Regions from separate parts of the Streptomyces paludis genome, predicted to be linked through region 1. Evidence: riboswitches for the same ligand, from Rfam matches in the RefSeq annotation. Region 1 holds a riboswitch; each other region holds the start of a gene.
What was found. A riboswitch is a leader RNA that binds a small molecule or an ion and turns the genes downstream of it on or off. The one in region 1 is predicted to bind cobalamin.
Positions count from the first base shown of each region.

Region 1 (7,285 bases):
TGTTCCGATCTTCGCTACGGCACCTGCTCCGTAACGATCCCAGTATTTTTCGGCGCTCATGCGGTGGCGTTCCTCAGAGGCTCGGGAGTTCCGGTCCCAGCGGTGGGTTTGCCGCTGGGACCGGGTGCGTTACGGCCTGCCGGCGAAGGTGATGAAGTCCGTCCAGGCGGGGGCGGGGACCCGGAGGGTGGGGCCCTGTTCCTTCTTGGAGTCGCGGATGTGGATGGTGGTCGTGGCCATGGCCACTTCTACGCAGTCCCCGCCGTCGGAGCCGCTGTGGCTGCTCTTGGACCAGGTCAGGCCGGACAACTGGGCCGCCGTGTCTTCGGTTTTCATAGTTCTCCTGCCATACGCTCGATCAATTGCGCCGACGCCTGCGCGCTCAGGGCCTGCGCGCGCAGCTTGCCATAGCGGAGGGCGAAGCCACTGACCTGCGCGACGTCGGTGACCACCAGACCCACCCCCTGGGACTCGATGTAGCCAACCTGGCGGTGCTCCAGGGTCTCCATCAGGACCATGGGCCCATTGAGACCGAGATGGAATCCTCGTTCCGAGGGCATTACCTGGATCTCCACGTTGCGCATCGAACCCTGTTTCAACAGGTGCAGAAGCTGGCTCTTCATGATGCTGCTACTGCTGCCGGCCATGCTCATCAGGGCCGACTCGCCGATGATGAAACAGGTGTCCACCATGGGCGTTCTCGTCAGCAGCTTCTGTCGGTTGATCCGGGCTTCGAGGTTCTGCTCGATCATCTCCTCGCTGAGTGGAGGAGTGTGTGCCGAGAACAGAGCCCTCGCGTACCCCTCGGTCTGGAGCAGGCCCGGGATCAGCAGGGGCTCGTAGCACATGCGGCTGATGGCCTCTGTCTCGATGAGGGCGAAGTCCTGGAAGAACAAAGGGAGTTTCGCAAGATCTACATCATCTTGCAGTGCGTTCAGCGTTCCCTGCGCGTCCAGTGTCACCTCGGCTTTCTCCGTGAACGCGGCCTTCGCGGGCCTGCGGCCCTGCTCGATCGACGCGACCAGTTCGACGGAGTAGCCCAGCGCCTCTGCGAGCACCTCCTGTGTCAGCCCGGCCCGGTTCCGGAAGAGCTTCACGAGCTTTCCGTAACCCACCCAGATGGCCGGCCTGTCGTCGTTCTGTGATCGCACTCGCTTCTGTTGGCTGGTTCCCATACGCCTCACACCCCAATGTGTGTGCCGATGCAGGCATTGCCTTTTGTGCTGCAACGCCCGGCTCGCCGGGACCGTTACGGCTCGCGACCCGTACAAAAACCGCCCCGACCCGTACACGGCCACCTGGTACGGCGGTCCTCCCTGGTCAGGCTAGCTCCGTAACGGGAGCGTCATCCTATGAAGTCGGAAACTCCCCCCGCCGCCGTCTCCACCGGCCCCGCCGTCCCCACCGAGTTGGCCCCGCCGCCACCCCTCGTGCCCCTTCTCCCGCCCTCCCGGATCAGGTTCAGTTCCAGCCATCGCGGTGCCCGGCTCGCGCGGTTGCTCTGTGGGCAGCAGCTCGATGAGTGGGGGATTCCCCGGAGTACCTCGGCCTCCGCCGTGATCACCGCCGTCGTCGCCGAGCTGGCCGCCAACGCCGCGACTCACGGGCGTACCCCCGGGCGGGACTTCGAGGTGCGGATGAGTCTCGCGGCGGAGCTGGTGCGGGTCGAGGTCATCGATACCCGGCCCGACCGGCTGCCCAGGGCGCCCGGGATCGCGCCCCGGCCGCCGGTGTTCTCGACCAGCGGGCGTGGGCTGTTGCTCGTCGCCGCCTACGCCGACCGGTGGGGGTGGGGCGTGCGGGATCCGTACACCAAGGTCGTCTGGGCGGAGGTGCTCCACCAGGCGTGAGGCAGGGGCAGGGAGGGGTATGGCAACCTCCGTACCCCTCCCTGCTCCTGCTCCTGCCCCGGAGCCGTAACTGCTAGAAGTCGTCGTCGAAGCCGACCGTGCCCTCCACCGCCACCTGATACGCCGACGGGCGCCGCTCGAAGAAGTTCGTCAGCTCCTGCACGCCCTGCAACTCCATGAAGGAGAACGGGTTCGTGGAGCCGTACAGCGGCGGAAAGCCCAGCCGCTGGAGGCGCTGGTCGGCGACGCACTCCAGGTACTGGCGCATGGACTCCGTGTTCATGCCCGGCAGGCCCTCGCCGCACAGGTCGCGGCCGAACTGGAGCTCGGCCTCGACCGCCTCCTTCAGCATGTCCGTGACCTGCTGCTCAAGCTCCGCGTCGAAGAGTTCCGGCTCCTCCTTGCGTACGGTGTCCACGACCTCGAACGCGAAGTTCATGTGCATCGTCTCGTCACGGAACACCCAGTTCGTGCCTGTGGCCAGGCCGTGCAGCAGGCCGCGCGACCGGAACCAGTACACGTACGCGAAGGCGCCGTAGAAGAACAGCCCCTCGATGCACGCCGCGAAGCAGATCAGGTTGAGCAGGAAGCGGCGGCGGTCCGCCTTGGACTCCAGGCGGTCGATCTTCTCGACCGAGTCCATCCACCTGAAGCAGAACTGCGCCTTCTCGCGGATCGACGGGATCTCCTCGACCGCGTCGAACGCCGCCGCCCGGTCCTCCGGGTCGGGCAGATACGTGTCCAGCAGGGTCAGATAGAACTGGACGTGTACGGCCTCCTCGAAGAGCTGGCGCGACAAGTAGAGTCGCGCCTCGGGGGAGTTGATGTGCTTGTAGAGCGTCAGCACCAGGTTGTTCGACACGATCGAGTCGCCCGTCGCGAAGAACGCGACCAGCCGGCCGATCATGTGCTGCTCGCCGGGGGAGAGCTTGGCGAGGTCGGCCACGTCGGAGTGGAGGTCGACCTCCTCGACCGTCCAGGTGTTCTTGATCGCGTCGCGGTAGCGCTCGTAGAAGTCCGGGTAGCGCATGGGACGCAGGGTCAGTTCGAAGCCCGGGTCCAGCAGGTTCTTCTGGGTGGAAACGTCGGTGTTCGTCATTACTGGCATGCCTCGCAGGACTCGGGGTTCTCCAGGGAGCAGGCGATCGCGTCCTCGACAGACGCCGCCTGCGCGGGTACGGGAGTGGCCGTGGCCGGCTCCGGCCGCGGCGCGGACGCCGTCTGCTGCGAGCCCGCCGCCCGCGCGATCCGCGTCGCCGGGCGCGACCGCAGGTAGTACGTCGTCTTCAGGCCCTTCTTCCAGGCGTACGCGTACATCGAGCTGAGCTTCCCGATGGTCGGCGTCTCCAGGAACAGGTTCAGCGACTGGCTCTGGTCCAGGAACGGTGTGCGCGCCGCCGCCATGTTGATCAGGCCGCGCTGCGGGATCTCCCACGCCGTACGGAACAGCTCCCGTACCTCCGCCGGGACCCAGGTGAAGCCCGCCACCGAGCCGCTGGACTCGCGCAGCGCCTCGCGGGTCTGCGCGTCCCAGACGCCGAGCCGCTTCAGCTCGTCCACCAGATAGGAGTTGACCTGGAGGAACTCACCCGACAGTGTCTCGCGCTTGAAGAGGTTGGAGACCTGCGGCTCGATGCACTCGTACACGCCCGCGATCGAGGCGATCGTCGCCGTCGGCGCGATGGCGAGGAGCAGCGAGTTGCGCATGCCGGTCTTCGCGACGCGGGCGCGCAGCGCGTCCCAGCGCTCCGGCCAGGTCAGCTCCACGCCGTAGTGGTCGGGGTGCAGCACCCCGCGCGCGGTGCGCGTCTTCTCCCAGGCGGGCAGCGGGCCGCTGCGCTCGGCGAGGTCGCAGGACGCCTCGTACGCGGCGAGCATGATGCGCTCGGCGATCTTGGTGGAGAGCGCGGCGGCCTCGGGGGAGTCGAAGGGCAGGCGCTTCTTGAAGAAGACGTCCTGGAGGCCCATCGCGCCCAGACCGACCGGGCGCCACTTGGCGTTGGAGCGGCCGGCCTGCTCGGTCGGGTAGAAGTTGATGTCCACGACGCGGTCGAGGAAGGTCACGGCCGTACGGACGGTCTCGTCCAGGCGCTCCCAGTCGATCTCGCCGTCCTCGTCGCGGACGAACGCGCCCAGGTTGACCGAGCCGAGGTTGCAGACGGCCGTCTCGCCGTCGTCCGTGACCTCCAGGATCTCTGTGCAGAGGTTCGAGGAGTGGACGGTGTGGCCGGGCTCGGCGGTCTGGTTGGCCGTACGGTTCGACGCGTCCTTGAAGGTCATCCAGCCGTTGCCGGTCTGCGCGAGGGTGCGCATCATCCGGCCGTACAGCTCGCGCGCGGGCATGGTTTTACGGGCGAGACCGTCGGCCTCGGCCTTGCGGTACGCGGCGTCGAACGCGTCGCCCCACAGGTCCACCAGCTCCGGCACGTCGGACGGGGAGAAGAGCGACCAGGTGCCGTCCGTGTCGACGCGGCGCATGAACTCGTCGGGGATCCAGTGCGCGAGGTTCAGATTGTGCGTACGGCGCGCTTCCTCGCCCGTGTTGTCGCGCAGTTCGAGGAACTCCTCCAGGTCCGCGTGCCAGGTCTCCAGATAGACACAGGCGGCGCCCTTGCGCCGGCCGCCCTGGTTGACGGCGGCGACGGACGAGTCGAGCGTGCGGAGGAAGGGGACGATGCCGTTGGAGTGGCCGTTGGTGCCGCGGATCAGCGAACCGCGCGAGCGGATGCGGGAGTACGACAGGCCGATCCCGCCCGCGTGCTTCGAGAGCCGCGCGACCTGGTGGTACCGGTCGTAGATGGAGTCCAGCTCGTCCAGCGGGGAGTCCAGCAGGTAGCAGGAGGACATCTGCGGGTGCCGGGTGCCGGAGTTGAAGAGCGTGGGGGAGGAGGGGAGGTACTCCAGCCGGCTCATCAGCCCGTAGAGCCGGCCGACCTCGGTAGCGGCCCGGTCGCTGTCGTCCTCGGCGAGGCCGGCGGCGACGCGCGCCATGAAGTGCTGGGGGGTCTCGATGACCTGGCGGGTGATCGGGTGCCGCAGGAGATAGCGGCTGTAGAGCGTGCGCAGCCCGAAGTAGCCGAAGCGGTCGTCGGCGGCGGGGTCGATCATCGCGTCGAGCCGGGCGGCGTGGAGTGCGACGAAGGCGGCCGTACGGTCCGCGACGAGGCCCTCGCGGTGGCCGACGGCGACGGAGGCGGAGAACGACACGGCGCCCTGGGTGGCCGCCTCGTCCGCGATGGCGCGCGTCAGCAGCCGGGCCGCGAGGCGGGAGTACGCCGGGTCCTCGGAGATCAGCCCGGCCGCCGCCTCGGTGGCGAGTCCGCGCAGCTCGGCCGCGTCCGAGCGGGCGTTACGGCCGCGCAGCGCGGCGGCGGCTACCCTGCCCGGGTCGGTGTCGGGCAGATCGGCGGTCAGCTCGGTCAGGGTCCGCAGCAGCGCGGTGCCGGGACCGTCGGACGGCGCGTCGACCGTTGCGGAAGACCCCGCCGCGGAAGGGCCCGTTGCGGAAGGTCCCGTCGCGGAAAGGCCCGCGGCGGAAGGGTCCGCTGCGGAAAGGACTGAGGCCGGATCCGCTGGCGCGATGGTCACGGGGTGCTCTCCCTCGCTCGGCTCTGGGCCTTCGCGGCGAGGGAAACGGGGATCGCGGGCGCGACCGGTACGGCCCGGAGACGGGCGGCACGGCGCGACGCGTCCACCGGCCCAACCGCGAGGCCCGGACGTCTGAGCGTCCGGTTCGGGTCGAGCCGGACGCACCGTCGGCAGGTACCCGGACTCATGAGGGTGCGGCAAAGCACACCATCACACACCGTTGCGGGACAGTTCCGGATTCGCACCGGATTCCCCTGCGTCGACAGCGAGGTTGAGCATACATCTGGGGGGCGGTCGCGATGCCACCCCCCAGATGTTGTGTCGTGGGTCATTCCGGCGGCCTGTGTCAGACCCCTCCGCTATCGTCGTACGCACTAGGAGGTGTCCCCTGTGACGGTCATCGATTACGAGTCCCAGATCCTTCCCGAAGAGTTCGACGAGGCCACTCGCATACTGGCCCGGACGATACAGAGCATCCGGCTGGAACTCATCGACGGGAAGATCAGGAGCAGGGTTGTGCCGGACGGGGACCACGGGCGCATCATCGAGTGGCTGACGCGTATCTGTATGCAGTCACGTCCCGAGCTGTGGCTCTATCCCGATCAAGGGCTCCAGGTACAGGCGTACCGGAAGGGCCGTGCCCGACCGGACGGCTCGGTGGCGCCCAGCGGTGCCTTTGTCGGCCAGGGCGAGTGGGCCGACCCGTCTCCCGTCCTGATGGCCGTGGAAGTCACCTCGTACGATTCCGACACCGACAGCCGCGACCGGGTCGAGAAGCCCCGCGCCTACGCCGAGACCAAGATCCCGCTCTATCTGCTGGTCGACCGGGAGCGCTGTGAGGTGACGGTCTACAGCGAGCCGGACGGCGGGCGCTACGAGATGGCGCATACGGTGCCGTTCGGCAAGGAGATCACTCTTCCCGACCCGGTGGGCATCACGCTGGAGACGGAGCAGCTCAAGAACTGGGTGCGCTGACGCCGTCGGCCGGGTCGGCTCTCGTACGGAGCGAGAGCCGACCCGGCCGGGGCGTGGTCCGGTTCAGCAGCAGCGGAAGCCCTCGCGGGGGTCGGCCTCGCGGGTGGCTGTGCGGTGGCGTTCGAAGGCTCGGCGGTCCATTAAGGGGGCTTCGGGTGTGTGGGTGCGGGTGTGGGTGACGTAGTGGTCGTACGCCGATTCGCCGGTCAGCTCGCGTACGTACCAGCGGATCCGGGATGCCAGGTGGCGCAGCCGGAGAGTTGTTACGGTCATGAGGTGCCGCCGCTTCCTGTGCCCGCCGTCACCCTGGCCTCCGCTTCCGCCGCCGCCAGTTCCGCCTTCTCCTCCTGCGTGGGGATCAGGCCGGCCGGGGCGACGATGCGGGATCTCACATAGGGGGTTTCGGACAGTTTCACGCTCTCCGGGTGGCGGATCGCCTGGAAGCAGACCCGGCCCGCGTCCGCGAGGACGACCAGGATGAGCAGGGCGAAGAGCGCCGTGAGTACGCCGTCGACCAGGGAGTTGGTGACGACGGTGTGCATGTCGTCCATGGACTTGGCGGGCGGCAGGACCTCGCCCCGGTCGATGCCCGCCTGGTAGACGTTCCGCTGGGTGAAGAAGCCCACCTTGGGATCGTCGGAGAAGATCTTCTGCCAGCTGGCCGTCAGGGTGACGGCGGCGTCCCAGGCGAGCGGTACGGCGGTCACCCAGGCCCATTTCAGCCGGCCGGACTTCACGAGCAGCGTCGTGCAGACGGCCAGCGCCACCGCCGCCAGCAGCTGGTTCGCGATGCCGAAGAGCGGGAAGAGCTGGTTGATGCCGCCCAGCGGGTCGTGCACGCCGACCCAGAGGAAGTAGCCCCAGCCGCCGAC
Region 1 is NZ_CP031194.1:5,364,891-5,372,175, forward strand. It holds gene DVK44_RS23725 (class I SAM-dependent methyltransferase) at 1-60, opposite strand, end outside; gene DVK44_RS23730 (DUF397 domain-containing protein) at 130-336, opposite strand; gene DVK44_RS23735 (helix-turn-helix domain-containing protein) at 333-1,097, opposite strand; gene DVK44_RS23740 (ATP-binding protein) at 1,353-1,850, shown strand; gene DVK44_RS23745 (ribonucleotide-diphosphate reductase subunit beta) at 1,924-2,949, opposite strand; gene DVK44_RS23750 (ribonucleoside-diphosphate reductase subunit alpha) at 2,949-5,285, opposite strand; cobalamin riboswitch at 5,591-5,717, opposite strand; gene DVK44_RS23755 (Uma2 family endonuclease) at 5,829-6,413, shown strand; gene DVK44_RS23760 (CstA-like transporter-associated (seleno)protein) at 6,477-6,686, opposite strand; gene DVK44_RS23765 (carbon starvation CstA family protein) at 6,683-7,285, opposite strand, start outside.

Region 2 (7,285 bases), 4.2 Mb from region 1:
AGCCCCAGCCGGACCGGCCCCGACTCGCAGTCCACGACCACCGAGGCCGTCCCCTCCGCCGCGTGCAGCCGCGCCGCGCGCGCCGCCAGCGCCACCGGATCCAGACCACCGGCCGCACCGCCCGCGCCACGCCCGCCCGTCGCCCGGCCGTCCGTCACCACCACCAGCAGCGCCCGGCGCGCCGGGTCCCGCAGCCGCTCCACCCGCAGCACGTCATGCGCCTTGAGCAGCCCGGCCGCGAGCGGTGTGCGCCCGCCCGTGGGCAGCGACTCCAGCCGTACCGCCGCCGCGTCCACCGACGACGTCGGCGGCAGCGCCACCTCGGCGTCCTTCCCCCGGAACGTGATCAGCCCGACCTTGTCCCGCCGCTGGTACGCGTCGAGCAGCAGCGAGAGCACCGCGCCCTTCACCGCGCTCATCCGCCGCCTGGCCGCCATCGACCCGGACGCGTCGACCACGAAGAGCACCAGGTTCCCCTCGCGCCCCTCCCGTGTCGCCTGCCGCAGATCGTCCTTGCGCACCACCAGCCCCGGGCCGCTGCGCCCGCGCGCCCGCTGGTGCGGCGCCGCCGCCCGTACGGTCGCCGTCAGATGCAGCGAGGTCAGCGCGGTCCTGGGCCGCCGGGATCCGGTCGTCCTGCCGTGTTCGGTACGGGCCCGGGAGCGGCGCCCGGCCGCACCGTCGCCCAGGCCGGGCACGCTCAGCGCCTTGGTGCGGAACGGCTCGGCGGCCCGTACGGCGGACTGCTCCCCGGCGCCCGCGCCGGCGGGCCGGGGCTCGGGCTGGGACGGCGCCTCGGGCTCAGGGCCGGCCGGCGCGTCAGAGGCCGGCGTGTCGTCCTGCCCGGACGCCGGCTCCCGCGGCGTGTCGGAGCCCTCGGGCCCCTGCTGCGGCGGAATCCCGCCCCCGCCGCCCCCGTCCGGACCACCCTCCGGACCGGGGTCGTCGTCGCCGTCGCCGTCCCCGTCGCCCTTGAACTCCTCCAGCGTGTCGTCGAGCTTGTCCTCGTCGATCCCCGGCGCGTCGAACGGATTGCGCCGCCGCCGGTGCGGCAGCGCCAGCAGCGCCGCCTGCCGTACGTCCTCGGCCAGCACGTCCGTCCGCCCCGCCCACGCGGCCAGCGCCGTCGCCGTCCGCGCCATCACGATGTCCGCGCGCATCCCGTCCACCTCGAACGCGGCGCAGGTCGCGGCGATCTGGAGCAGCGCCGTGTCCCCGAGCCGCACCTCGGGCAGCAGCGCCCGCGCGGCGGCGATCCGCTCCCGCAGCCCGCTCTCCTCACCGGCCCAGCGCGCGGCGAAGCCCGCCGGATCGTCCTCGTACGCGATCCGCCGCCGGACCACCTCCACCCGCAGCTCCGGCTCGCGCGACGCCTTGACCTCCACGGTCAGCCCGAAGCGGTCCAGCAGCTGCGGACGCAGCTCGCCCTCCTCGGGGTTCATCGTCCCGACGAGCAGGAAGCGCGCCGCGTGCCGTACGGAGACGCCCTCGCGCTCCACGTACGAGGCGCCCATCGCGGCGGCGTCCAGCAGCACATCGATCAGATGGTCGTGCAGAAGATTGACCTCGTCGACGTAGAGCACCCCGCGGTGCGCGTCCGCGAGCAGCCCCGGCTCGAACGCCTTCACGCCCTCCGACAGCGCCCGCTCGATGTCCAGCGCGCCCACCAGCCGGTCCTCGGAGGCGCCCACCGGCAGCTCGACCACCCGCGCCGGCCGCGCCGCGCCCGCGCCCGGCTCGTGCGGCCCGTCCGGGCACCCCGGGTCGGGCGCCGCCGGATCGCAGCTGAACCGGCAGCCCGGCACGACCGCCAGCTCCGGCAGCAGCGCCGAGAGGGCCCGTACGGCCGTGGACTTCGCCGTGCCCTTCTCACCCCGGACAAGAACGCCGCCGACCGCCGGGCTGACCGCGTTCAGCAGCAGGGCGAGGCGCAGATCGGCCATCCCCACGACGGCGGTGAACGGAAAAGGGGTGCTCATATGCTGCTCGCTCCTTCGAAGATGGTGGTCACGGGGCCCCCGGGGGAATGAAGGGCAGTCCCGCGGGCGCCCCCTCCTCGATCAGCCGCAGCAGCGCGTCCGTGTCCGCGTGCTCCTCGATCAGATCGCCGAGCAGATCAAGCTGCTCCTCGCGCAGCGCGCCGAAGCTCGTACCGGGCGCCGGGACGAAACGCCGGCCGGCCGCCCGCGCCACCTCCGTCAGGAACGCCCGCCGGAACGCGTCGCTCTCCAGCGCCCCGTGCCAGTGCGTGCCCTGGACGGACCCCACCCGGCAGCCGTCCAGCGCCCCGCCCGCCGCGTCCACGACAAAGGGCTCGCCGCCGTACACCTCCGCCACACCGTGGTGGATCTCGTACCCCTCGACGCTCTCGCCGAGTGCCACCCCGACCGGCCTGGCCAGCGTCTTCTCCGGCGCGAAGCGGACCCGTACGGGCAGCAGCCCGAGCCCCGCCACCGTGCCCGCCCGGGACTCCACCTCGTCGTCGATCCGCTCGCCCAGCAGCTGGTAGCCGCCGCAGATGCCCAGCACGGGACGGCCCTCGGCGGCGCGCCGGGCGAGCGCGTCGGCGAGCCCGCGCTCCCGCAGCCACGCCAGCGCGCGGACCGTACCGCGGGTGCCCGGCACGACCACCAGATCGGCGTCGGCCAGCTCTTCGGGCCGGTCCACGAACCGCACCACGACCCCGGGTTCGGCCGCCAGCGCGTCCACATCCGTGAAGTTCGACATCAGCGGTACGGCGCAGACCGCGACCCGCAGCACATCGTCCCCGTGCGGGGGCGCCACCACCGACTCGCGTACGGCACCACGCATCGAGACGCGCAGCCCGTCCTCCTCGTCGATGCCCAGCCCGTGCCGGAAGGGCAGCACCCCGAGCGTCGCCCGCCCGGTCAGCCCGCGCAGCATCTCCAGCCCGGGCTCCAGCAGCGACACATCACCCCGGAACTTGTTCACGAGATAGCCCGCGACCAGCTCCTGGTCCGCCGGGGACAGCAGCGCCGTCGTACCGAAGAACGACGCGAAGACCCCGCCCCGGTCGATGTCCCCGACCACCATCACCGGCAGCCGGGCGGCCCGCGCGATCCCCATGTTCACCAGGTCGGTGCGGCGCAGATTGATCTCCGCCGGGGAGCCCGCGCCCTCGCAGATCACCGCGTCGTACGTGGCACGCAGCTCGGCCAGACACTCCAGTACGGTCCCGAGCAGCGCCTCGCGCCGCCCGCCCACGTACTCCGTGGCGCTCAGCTCGCCCACCGGCCGCCCCATCAGCACCACCTGGCTGCTGCGGTCGCTGCCCGGCTTGAGCAGGACGGGATTCATCAGCGCGGTCGGCTCCACCCGGCACGCCTGCGCCTGCATCGCCTGCGCACGGCCGATCTCGGCGCCCTCGCGCGTCACGAACGAGTTCAGGGACATGTTCTGCCCCTTGAACGGCGCGACCTTCACACCCTGGCGCACCAGCCACCGGCAGATCCCCGCCGTGACCACGCTCTTGCCCGCGTCCGAGGTGGTCCCGGCCACCAGCAGTCCGCCGCCGGTCATCGGCGCCCCCGTCCCTTCGCCCGTCCCCGTGACCTCAGCAGCCCGTACGCGGCGCGCCCGGCCACGCCCGCCGCGAGCGCGAGCACGTTCACCCGGTGCGAGAGCCGGACCGCCCGCTCGATGTCCGCGACCTCCACCGGCCGCCCGCCGCCGTTGAGCACCGGCCGGTGCTCGACCCGGCCGCCGTACGCCAGCGTCCCGCCCAGGCGTACGCCCAGCGCGCCGGCGAACGACGCCTCGACCGGGCCCGCGTTGGGGCTCGGGTGCTTCGCGGCGTCCGCCCGTACGGCCCGTACGGCGCCCCGGGGGTCGCCGCCCGCGGCGATCGCCAGCGCGGCCGTCAGCCGGGCGCCCGGCCAGCCCGCGACATCGTCGAGGCGGGCGGCGGCCCAGCCGAACCGCAGGTAGCGGGGCGACCGGTGGCCGACCATCGCGTCCAGCGTGTTCACCGCCCGGAACGCGACCAGCCCCGGCACCCCGGCGACCGCCCCCCACACCAGCGCGCCGACCACCGCGTCGGAGGTGTTCTCGGCGACGGACTCCACGACGGCGCGCGCGATCTGCTGGTCGTCCAGCGCCTGCGGATCGCGCCCGCACAGATGCGGCAGCCGCTCCCGGGCCGCCTCGGTGTCCCCGGCCGCGAGCGCGCCGCCGATGGTCCGCGCCTCCCGGCCCAGCGAGGTGCCGCCGATCACGGTCCAGGTCGCGGCGGCGGCGAGCACGGTCGCCGCGGCGGGAAGGCCGCGTACGGTACGGGCCGCCAGCGCGGCCAGCCCGGCGGCGCCACCGGCGCAGACGGCGGTGTGCAGCGCGCCCCGGCCCCGGTCGTCGCGCCACAGCACGCGCTCCACGGCCCCGGCCGCCCGGCCGAACGCGGCGACGGGATGGCCCCGGCGCGGATCACCGAAGAGCCGGTCGGCGAGGAATCCGGCGGCGAGGCCGAGGGCGACGGGGGAGAGGGCGGTACGCCCAAGGGGAGCGCGTCCGAGGGGAGCGCGTCCGGGGAGAGCGCGTCCGAGGGGAGCGCCGGCGGGCGCCCGTACGGCACTCGGTCCGCGCACGGCGGCGGAACCGCAGCCAGGCATGGCGAAATGTCCTCACTCAGGGTCCGCGCCCCGGCTCGACGTGACGCGGCGGCAGGAGTTCCTGGCTCCCGGGAGCGCCCGTCGTGGACGGGCTCCCCGGTGACAGTGGCGGGACCGCGCCGGATTCGCACCGGCTTCCTCTTCTGCCGCCGTGTATGGCCCCGGCAGTCCACCACGCCGTTCAGGGCCCGTCAACTCTGCCTTGACCTGCGCGGGGACAGTGTGCCGAGGCCCACTCGGACGCCCGGCGACCGTCAGGCCACGATCAGATAGATCCCGTACGCCACGGCCGCCACGCAGAGCGCGAAGCAGAGGTACGCGCCCGCCGAACGGACCGAGACCGCCGGGCCGCCGGTACCTCCCGTACCGCTCTCGCCGCCCGTCTCCCGCTGGGCGAGACCGACGATGCCGAGGGTGAACAGGCCCACGAGGGCGACGGTCGCCACAAGGCTGACGCCGAAGACGGAGCCGAGCGCTGCCCAGTCGATGTTCATGCGATGACTTCCTTGCGTGCCGGCTCGGTGGTGGTGCCGGTGGGGACGGGGGCGGGGATGGTGGCCGAGAGGCCGGACACGTCCGTGAGGACGGTGGCGGGGGCGGTCTCCGTCGCCGGCTCGGCCGGCTCGGTGGCGCCCTCGGTGGCGTTGACGTTGGTGTGGTCGACCGGGCGGCGCCGCGAGGCGAGGTAGATCCCGCCGGAGATCGTCACCAGCAGCACCGCGACGAGCGCGACACCCCAGTCGCCCTGCCCGGTCAGGAACTCGGCGCCCGCGGCGACCAGACCTGCGGCCGGCAGCGTCAGCCCCCAGGCGATGAACATCCGGCTCGCGGTGGACCAGCGGACCACCCCGCCCTTGCGGCCGAGCCCGGCGCCCATCACGGCGCCGGAGCAGGACTGGGTGGTGGAGAGCGAGAAGCCCAGGTGCGAGGAGGCCAGGATGACCGTCGCGGCGCTGGTCTGCGCGGCGAAGCCCTGCTGCGGCTGGAGGTCGGTGAGGCCGGTGCCCATGGTGCGGATGATGCGCCAGCCGCCGAGGTACGTACCGAGCGCGATCGCCACACCCGCCGAGACGATGACCCACACCGGCGGGTTGGCGCCGGGGGCGAGGACCCCGCCGGTCACCAGCGCCAGGGTGATGACACCCATGGTCTTCTGCGCGTCGTTGGTGCCGTGCGCGAGCGAGACCAGACCGGCGGAGGCGATCTGGCCCGCCCGGTAGCCCTTCGCGGTGGACTTCTCGTCGCTGTTCCGGCCGATGCGGTACGTCAGCTTCGTGGCCAGCATCGCCGCCAGGCCCGCGACGACCGGCGCGGCGAGCGCCGGGATCAGGATCTTCGTGATGACGACCCCGCCGTTGACACCGGAGGTGCCCACCGACATCAGGGTCGCGCCGATCAGCCCGCCGAAGAGCGCGTGCGACGAGCTGGAGGGGAGACCGAGCAGCCAGGTGAAGAGATTCCACAGAATGGCGCCGACCAGCGCCGCGAAGATCACTTCTGTTCTGATGCCCTGCTCGTTGATCAGGCCGCCGGAGATCGTCTTGGCGACCTCCACCGACAGGAACGCGCCGACGAGATTCAGGACCGCGGACATGGCGACCGCGGCCTTGGGCTTCATCGCACCGGTCGAGATGGTGGTGGCCATCGCGTTGGCGGTGTCGTGGAAACCATTAGTGAAATCGAACACAAGGGCTGTCACGATCACGATCGCGAGCAGCAGCGTGAGGTGTTCCATCGACCCGTTACCCAGGCAATCGTTCGACATCGGTGGCCTCGGTGAACGTAAGGAGTCAGGGTGAACGGAAGGTGAACTGAGTGGGTATTCACGGTGACTCCCACCGAGGGGGTGCCCCGGAGGCCAACACGGCGGGGCCGTGGGCCCGTTCCGGGCGCTTGGCAGTATCGCGGTACGACCGGCCGGCTCCCCGGCAGACGCGCCGGACGACCTCCGCGCGACCCACCGGAACGGCGGGCGGCGCGTCCCGGACGGCCCCGCCCGGTGGCCCGTCCGGACGGCGGCCGTGACACTGGGAGCGTGCGCCCGGCAAAAGCGACTAAAGCGAGCAGAATGACCAAGGTGACGGCCGCCGCCGCAGCGGCCGCCGTCTCCACCGCGGTCGGCGTCGGCGCGGCCACGGTCGCCGCCGGCCGGTACGCCAGCGACGCGGCGCTCAAGGTGCCGCCCGGCCGGCCGCTGCCCGGCGACCCCCGGCTCACCGTCCACGCCACCGCCGCCGGCCAGATCACCCTGACCCGCTGCCTCGCGGCCCTGCGCCCCGGCACGTACGGGATCGAGGGCCCCGGGGTGCACGCCGTCGTCGGACCGGTCCTGGAGGGCGTCGACCACCCCGCCGACACCGTGGTCCGCCGGCTGGAGCGCGTCGAGCGGGGCGCCCTGCGGCCCGGCACCCGCGTCCGTCTCACCCCGCGGATCCACCGCGGCGACCCCGGCACCGCGCTCGGGCTCCCCTTCCGCGACGTGTCCGTCCCCGGTGAGCTGGGCGCGCTGCCCGCCTGGTTCGTCCCCGGCGCGCGCGACACCTGGGTGATCACCGCGCACGGCCTGGGCGCCACCCGCGAACACCCCCTGAACGTCATGGAGTTCCTGGCCGGACAGCAGTTCCCGGTGCTCGACCTCGGCTACCGGGGCGACCCCGGCG
Region 2 is NZ_CP031194.1:1,210,934-1,218,218, reverse strand. It holds gene DVK44_RS05275 (putative cobaltochelatase) at 1-1,979, opposite strand, end outside; gene DVK44_RS05270 (cobyric acid synthase) at 2,008-3,540, opposite strand; gene DVK44_RS05265 (cobalamin biosynthesis protein) at 3,537-4,625, opposite strand; cobalamin riboswitch at 4,662-4,814, opposite strand; gene DVK44_RS05260 (hypothetical protein) at 4,880-5,119, opposite strand; gene DVK44_RS05255 (inorganic phosphate transporter) at 5,116-6,360, opposite strand; gene DVK44_RS05250 (alpha/beta hydrolase) at 6,694-7,285, shown strand, end outside.
Region 2: another riboswitch for cobalamin. It lies ahead of DVK44_RS05265 (cobalamin biosynthesis protein); the one in region 1 lies ahead of DVK44_RS23750 (ribonucleoside-diphosphate reductase subunit alpha).

Region 3 (7,285 bases), 2.4 Mb from region 1:
GGGCCTCGCTGATCGGTACCCGCCGGCCGGTCCACTCCGCCACGGGCCGGCGCGGTGCGAACGGCCGGAAGCCGCCCGGCCGGAACTGGACCCCGCACACCCGGCCCCGGCCCTCCAGGCGCTGACTGAACAGCTCCAGCCCGACGCCCGCGACCTCAGCGAACGCCGGAGGCCGGGAGCCGTGGTGCTGGAAGACCACGTTCACCGAGGGGTGCGGCACGACGTAGGAGGTGTACGGCTGCGCCAGGTCCCAGTCGATCAGCCAGTAGTGCTCCAGATACGAGCGCAGCGCGGGGGCGGGCGAGCGGCGCCGGAAGCGTACGCGCGCGAACAGCTCGGGGGCGTCGACGATGCCCCGGGTGTCACGCCGCGGACCTGCTGCCATGGGGCCCAGGGTACGTGCGTACGGCTGTGTACGGGCTGCGTGCGGCTGTGGCTGTGGCTGTGTGCGCGACGGTCTGGCGGTGTCGCGTTTGTTCAAGACGTGCGGAGCGGTGCTTCCTAGGGTCGGCACCATGAACGACAAGATCAGCAACCTGAGCGAATTGTTGGCGGTGGCGGGCGACCGGACCGTCGCCGTCGTCCGTGGCATCACCGATGAGCAGCTGGCCGCGGCGACCCCGTGCGGTGAGTACGACGTGGACGCGCTCGTCGGGCATCTTCTCCAGGTCGTGGAGAACTTCCAGGAGCTGGCGCGCAAGCGGGACGCCGACTTCGGGACCGCGCCGGAGCGGCTGACGGGTGAGTGGCGCGACCGGTTCGCCGCCGAGACCGTACGGCTCGTGGCGGCGTGGGCCGCGCCGGATGCCGAGGAGGGCATGTCGGGGGCGATGGGGCTGCCGGCCAGGACGGTGGGGGCGATGGCGCTCGGGGATCTGACCGTGCACGGATGGGATCTGGCGCGGGCCACCGGGCAGCCGTACGAGCCGGACGCGGCGGTGGTGGCTGCGGTCGGGGCGGAGTTCGCGGCGCTGGCGCCGATGGCGCGGTCCATGGGGGTGTTCGGGGAGCCGGTGGCGGTGGCGGAGGGCGCGGGTCCGTTCGCGGAACTGCTCGGGCTGACCGGCCGGGACCCCCGCTGGACCCGCCCCGAAACGTCGTCTTCTACCGCGGCTGCCGGAACCTAAACCGAACTGGCGAACACTCGCAATCATTGGTTGGACGGGACTGGATGGGTTCACGGCGGGCAGACGTCTTGGCAGAGACCACTATCCGTAGCGGTTGTGCGAGAGGGACGAGAGGGAGGGGCCAGAAGACATGGAGATTTCCGGCATCATCACGGCCATCGTGGTCGGCATCGTCATCGGTGTGCTGGGTCGGCTCGTCGTGCCCGGGCGCCAGCGCATCGGTGTGCTGCTGACAGTTCTGGTGGGCATCGTCGCGGCCTTGATCGGTACGGCGCTCGCGGCGGGTCTGGGAGTCGCGAACACCAAGGGGATCGACTGGATCGAGCTGATAATCCAGATCGGTCTGGCGGCGGTGGGTGTCGCCGCGCTGGACCGGGTGAAGGGCCGGGGCTGACTCCGACGTCCTGGAGGGCCTGGAGGTTCCGTACGTCCAGGACGTCCCGTACGTCCTGGAGGGCCTGGACATACGGGGGCCGGCGCGCCGGGTTCACTCGTGGAGCGGGCGGCCGAGGCGCAGGTTCCAGCGGCCGTCGCGTCCGCTGAGTTCGGTGACGGACAGAGGACGTACGTCGATCCTCCAGAACGTACGCGCAGGCGCGCCCAAGGCGTGGACGGTGGCGGCGCGGATGAAGTCCGGCTCGGCCACGACGAGCAGGCGCCTGCCGGTTGCGGGGGGCATGGTGGGCCCGGCGGCTTCTGTCGTGCCGTCGCTGTGGGCCTCGCCGGCCGTGTCCAGCCAGTGGGCGACGCGGGTGTGGAAGTCGCTCAAGGACTCTCCCCCGTGGGGTGCGGCCTCCGGGTCGGACAGCCAGGCGGCCACCGACTGCGGTTCCGCGGCGGCCACTTCGTCCAGGGTCCTGCCCTGCCAGCGGCCCATGGCGCACGGCGCGAGGGCGGCCAGCGGGGCGGTGGTCAGGCCGAGGGCCTGAGCGGTCCGGCGGCAGCGGCGCGTGGGGGAGGCGTAGAGGGCGGTGGCGCGGGGGAAGGTCTCCCGTACGGCTTCGGCCTGGCGCAGCCCGGTGGCGTCAAGCCCGTCGTCGTCGCTTCCGTCGTTGCTCTCGTCCCCGCTGCCGTGGTCGGTTTCGGTTTCGGTCTCGCCGAAGCGGGCCTCGCGCAGGGCGGGGCTGATGGCGGGGGCGATGAGGGACACATGCAGTGACAGCTGTGTGGTCATGGTCATACGCGGGGGCCAACTCCTGGGCAAAGGGCCTCTTGGCCCGCTTGTCGGTTCGCGGTACCTTCACGTCGATATCACGACGGCGAGACGGAAGTCCGGTGAGAGTCCGGCACGGTCGCGCCACTGTATGCCGGGGACCGGCCGCGTACCAGGCGGTGGGTTCCGGGTGAGTCAGACCCGATGGCCGTCGTCAAAGCTCCACTTATGGGACGCGAGTTCCCCAAGGAGGTTGTGTCATGGCGCAGTCCATCGCGCATCCGGTCATTTCACCCGCCGACGCCGGTACGCCGGTGACCCCGCTCCCGCTGCGCGCGGTGCTGCCGTGGGCGGTGTTCATGGGCACGCTGATGCTGGTGCTGCTCTACTTCGTCGGTGCCGAACAGGGCGCGACATCGGTGTTCTCCGGGGCGGGGGTGCACGAGTGGGTGCACGACGGCCGTCATCTGCTCGGCTTCCCCTGCCACTGACCACTGACGGAGATCACGCGCATGCATGCCTCCACCGTCAGAAACCTCCTGGTCCGCGGCATGATCGCGGGCGTGCTGGCCGGACTTGTCGCGTTCGGACTGGCCTATTTCGCGGGCGAGCCCTCCATACGGGCCTCGATCGCGCAGGAGGAGGCCAACTCCGCGCCGGCGCATGAGCACGGCGACGGAGCAGAGGGTTCATCCGATTCCGATTCCGATTCCGCTTCTGATGCTGATTCCGCAGGCCATTCGCATGGAGATGAGGAGGGAGATCTCGTCAGCAGGCCGGTCCAGTCGACGTTCGGGCTGGCCACCGGTGTCCTGGTGTACGGGGTGGCCGTGGGCGGTATCGCCGCTCTGGTCTTCGCCGTCTGCCTGGGCCGGATCGGCCGGTTCGGGCCGAGGGCGATCGCGGCGCTGATCGCCGGGGCGGCCTTCACCACCGTCTGTCTGGTGCCGTTCCTGAAGTATCCGGCGAACCCGCCCGCGGTCGGCGACGGGGACACCATCGGCCGGCGCACCGCGCTGTACTTCCTGATGATCCTGCTGAGCGTGCTGCTGGCGGTCGCCGCGGTCATCGTGGGCCGACGGCTCGCGCCGAGGCTGGGGAACTGGAACGCGTCGCTCGCCGCGGGTGCCGGTTTCGTCGTGGCCGTGGCCGTGGCGTGTCTCGTACTGCCCGCGAACACCGACGCCATTCCGGAGACCTTCCCGGCGGCTCTGCTCTGGGAGTTCCGGCTGTCGTCGCTCGCCGTTCAGGCGGTGCTCTGGACTGCCTTCGGGCTGATATTCGGCGCGCTGGCGGAGCGGATGCTCCGGGCCGGCCAGGAGGAACGCGCGGCCGAGGACGGCGCGACGGCACGACCGGCGGCCGAACCGGCGCGCTGACGCCTCCCGCGGCGGGGGGAGCTGGGGCGGGGGCTGATGCCTCGGCGGGGAGCGGGAGCGGGGAGCAGTAGCGGGGAGAAGTAGAGTTCGAGGTCGGTTTTCTCCCAGTTCAGAAGCTCTGAGGTGTACGGCAGTGAGCATCCCGCCCCGCGAGGGCCACGGGTCCGGCGAAGTCGTCGGGGCCGATGAGGCCCGTGTGACAGTCGTCGGGATCGGCGCCGACGGCTGGAGCGGGCTCACCGATGCCGCGCGGGCGGCGCTGTGCCGTGCCGAGGTGGTCATCGGCGGCCCGCGCCAGCTGGATCTGCTCCCGGGGACGGGGACGGGTAGTGGGGCTGGGGAGTGTGGGGGTGAGCGGGTCGCGTGGCCGACGCCGCTGCGGGCCGCCGTACCCCGGCTGCTGGCCGCGTACGCCGGCCGCCGTCTCGCCGTACTGGCCAGTGGGGACCCGATGTTCTACGGGATCGGGCGGGCCCTGGCCGAGGAGGTGGGACCCGGTGCGCTGCGGGTGCTGCCGCATCCGTCGTCGGTGTCGTATGCCTGCGCGCGGCTCGGCTGGCCGGTGGAGGACACGGAGGTCGTCACGCTTGTCGGCCGCCCCACCGCGACGCTGGCCGCCGCGCTGCACGACGGGCGCCGGGTGCTGGTGCTCAGCGCCGGTGCCGCGACGCCCGCCGAGGTGGCGGCGCTGCTGCGGGAGCGGGGTTACGGGCCGAGCCGGCTGCGCGTACTCGAAGCCCTGGGCGCGGAGCGCGAGCGGTGTGTCGAGGGCAGCGCGGCGGACTGGTCGGCGCCTGCCGGTGACCCGCTGAACGTCGTGGCGGTCGACTGCCGCCGCGCGGAGGGCGCGCCGCGCCTCGGCGCCGTACCCGGGCTGCCGGACGCCTCGTACGAGCACGACGGCCAGCTCACCAAGCGCCATGTGCGTGCCGCGACGCTCGGCGCGCTGGCGCCCGCGCCGGGGGAGCTGCTGTGGGACGTGGGCGGTGGTTCGGGCTCGATCGGGGTGGAGTGGATGCGTACGCACCGTTCCTGCCGGGCGGTGTCCGTCGAACGCGATCCGGCGCGCGCCGAGCGCATCGGCCGCAACGCGCGTGCGCTGGGCGTGCCCGGCCTGCGCGTGGTGACCGGCGCGGCCCCCGCCGCGCTGGCGGGACTGCCGGTCCCCGACGCGGTGTTCATCGGCGGCGGACTGACGGTGCCGGGCCTGCTGGCCGCGTGCTGGGCGGCGCTGCCGGTGGGCGGCCGGCTCGTGGCGAACACGGTGACGCTGGAGTCGGAGGCGCTGCTGGCCGAGTGGTACCGGCGCCGGGGCGGGGAGTTGGTACGGCTGGCGGTGGCGCACGCGGTGCCGGTGGGCGGGTTCACGGGGTGGCGGCAGGCGATGCCGGTGACGCAGTGGGCGGTGACGAAGAGTCTCTCGGAGGACTCTGCGGAATGGCCTTCAGATGGAGCAGGAGAAGAACGATGACGGTGTACTTCATCGGCGCGGGCCCGGGCGCCGCCGACCTGATCACGCTGCGCGGTGCGCGGCGGCTGGCCTCGTGCGCGGTCTGCCTGTACGCGGGCAGCCTCGTCCCGCGCGAGCTGCTGGCCGAATGCCCGCCGGACTCGCGCCTGATCGACACGGCGCGGATGGATCTGGACGGGATCACGGCGGAGCTGGTGCGCGCGCACCAGGAGGGCCACGACGTGGCCCGGCTCCACTCCGGCGACCCCTCGGTCTTCAGCGCCGTCGCGGAGCAGATGCGGCGGCTGGACGCGGCGGGTGTGCCGTACGAGGTGATTCCGGGGGTCCCGGCGTTCGCGGCGGCGGCGGCCGCGCTGAAGCGGGAGCTGACGGTCCCGACCGTCGGCCAGACGGTCATCCTCACGCGCGTCGCCCAGCAGGCCACGCCCATGCCGGCGGGCGAGGACCTGGCCACGCTCGGCCGCAGCGGCGCGCTGCTGGTGCTGCACCTGGCGGCGCGCTACGCGGACCGCGTCGTCGCCGAACTCCTCCCGCACTACGGCCCCGACTGCCCGGCCGCGGTCGTCGCGATGGCCTCCCGCCCCGACGAACTTGTCCTCCGCGGCACCCTCGCCGACATCGCGGACCGCATCCGCGAGGCCGGCGTGGTCCGCACGGCGGTCATCCTGGTGGGCCGCACGCTGGGCGCGGAACAGTTCCGCGACAGCCACCTTTACTCGACGACGCGGGACCGGGGGATGGGGCCGGGGGACGACCACGCGTGCTGAGGAATGCCCTGTCGCGGGCGGAATGCCGGTTTCGGTGAAACTGGGCGTGGGGGGTGTTGGCGGGGCGTAGGGTCGCGGGTCGGGCAGCGTGCTCCCCGCGCGTGCGGGGATGGTCCCTCGGGAATCAAGCCGGTCTTCGGAACACTGAAGTGCTCCCCGCGCGTGCGGGGATGGTCCCTGCGGCGCTGGCGCGCGATGATCGAGGCGGATGTGCTCCCCGCGCGTGCGGGGATGGTCCCGGGAAGTCGGTCAGCGTGGCCTGCCAGGTGCCGTGCTCCCCGCGCGTGCGGGGACGGTCCCGTTCGCGGCTACCTCACCCGGCCGCGCTGCCTGTGCTCCCCGCGTGTGCGGGGATGGTCCCCTCGCCCGCCGCTGGCTCGACGGGTGGACCGAGTGCTCCCCGCGTGTGCGGGGATGGTCCCTACTTTGTGGGCCGGCAGGTCGGCTGGTGGGTGTGCTCCCCGCGCGTGCAGGGATGGTCCCGGCGACGGCTGCGTCCTGTTCGCCGGGCACGTGTGCTCCCCGCGCGTGTGGGGATGGTCCCTCGCCCTTGACATCCCCGGCGATCAGCGTGCGTTGCTTCCCGCGTGTGCGGGAATGGTCCGGCCGGGCCGCGAGGCCGTGCGTCGGGACAGCGCGCTTCCCCGCGTGTGCGGGGATAGTCCGAGGCGTGCGAGGTCGGCCAGGTTGTTCCAGCGGTGCTCCCCCGCGCACGCGGGGCACGCGGGGCACGGTGCCGGTCAGGAGCGGCCCACCACCGTGCCTGCTCTGTCGATGCAGATCACGTCGACCTCCACCGGCGCTTCCCGTAGGACTGCTTGGGCTTCGGTGCGGGCTCGTGCTGCGACTGTGTTGCCCAGGGGGATGCCCTGTGATTCGCAGAGGCGCAGGGCCTCCAGGCCCGTGTTGGCTGTGGTTATTTGGGCTGCCAGGGATGGGGGCGCGCCGGCCTCGGTGGCCAGGGTGGCCAGGAAGTCCTTGTTGACCTGGGAGCGGGCCGAGTGGAGGTCCAGGTGGCCGGCTGCCAGTTTGGAGAGTTTGGCGAAGCCGCCGCAGATGGTGAGGCGGTCCACCGGGTGGCGGCGGAGGTACTTGAGGACCGCGCCCGCGAAGTCGCCCATGTCCAGGAGCGCGTCCTCGGGGAGGGCGTAGGTCGCCAGGACCGTCTTCTCGGACGTCGAGCCCGTGCACGCGGCCACGTGCGTACGGCCCGCCGCGCGGGCCACGTCCACGCCCCGCCTGATGGAGTCGATCCATGCCGAGCAGGAGTACGGCACGACGATGCCCGTCGTGCCCAGGATGGAGAGGCCGCCCAGGATGCCCAGCCTCGGGTTCCACGTGGAGCGGGCGATCTCCTCGCCGTGGTCCACGGAGACCGTGATCTCGAC
Region 3 is NZ_CP031194.1:2,933,275-2,940,559, reverse strand. It holds gene DVK44_RS12850 (helix-turn-helix domain-containing protein) at 1-385, opposite strand, end outside; gene DVK44_RS12845 (TIGR03086 family metal-binding protein) at 516-1,127, shown strand; gene DVK44_RS12840 (GlsB/YeaQ/YmgE family stress response membrane protein) at 1,258-1,521, shown strand; gene DVK44_RS12835 (histidine phosphatase family protein) at 1,615-2,307, opposite strand; cobalamin riboswitch at 2,343-2,464, shown strand; gene DVK44_RS12830 (CbtB domain-containing protein) at 2,541-2,771, shown strand; gene DVK44_RS12825 (CbtA family protein) at 2,793-3,659, shown strand; gene cbiE (precorrin-6y C5,15-methyltransferase (decarboxylating) subunit CbiE) at 3,799-5,130, shown strand; gene cobM (precorrin-4 C(11)-methyltransferase) at 5,127-5,897, shown strand; gene DVK44_RS12810 (cobalt-precorrin-5B (C(1))-methyltransferase) at 6,638-7,285, opposite strand, start outside.
Region 3: another riboswitch for cobalamin. It lies ahead of DVK44_RS12830 (CbtB domain-containing protein); the one in region 1 lies ahead of DVK44_RS23750 (ribonucleoside-diphosphate reductase subunit alpha).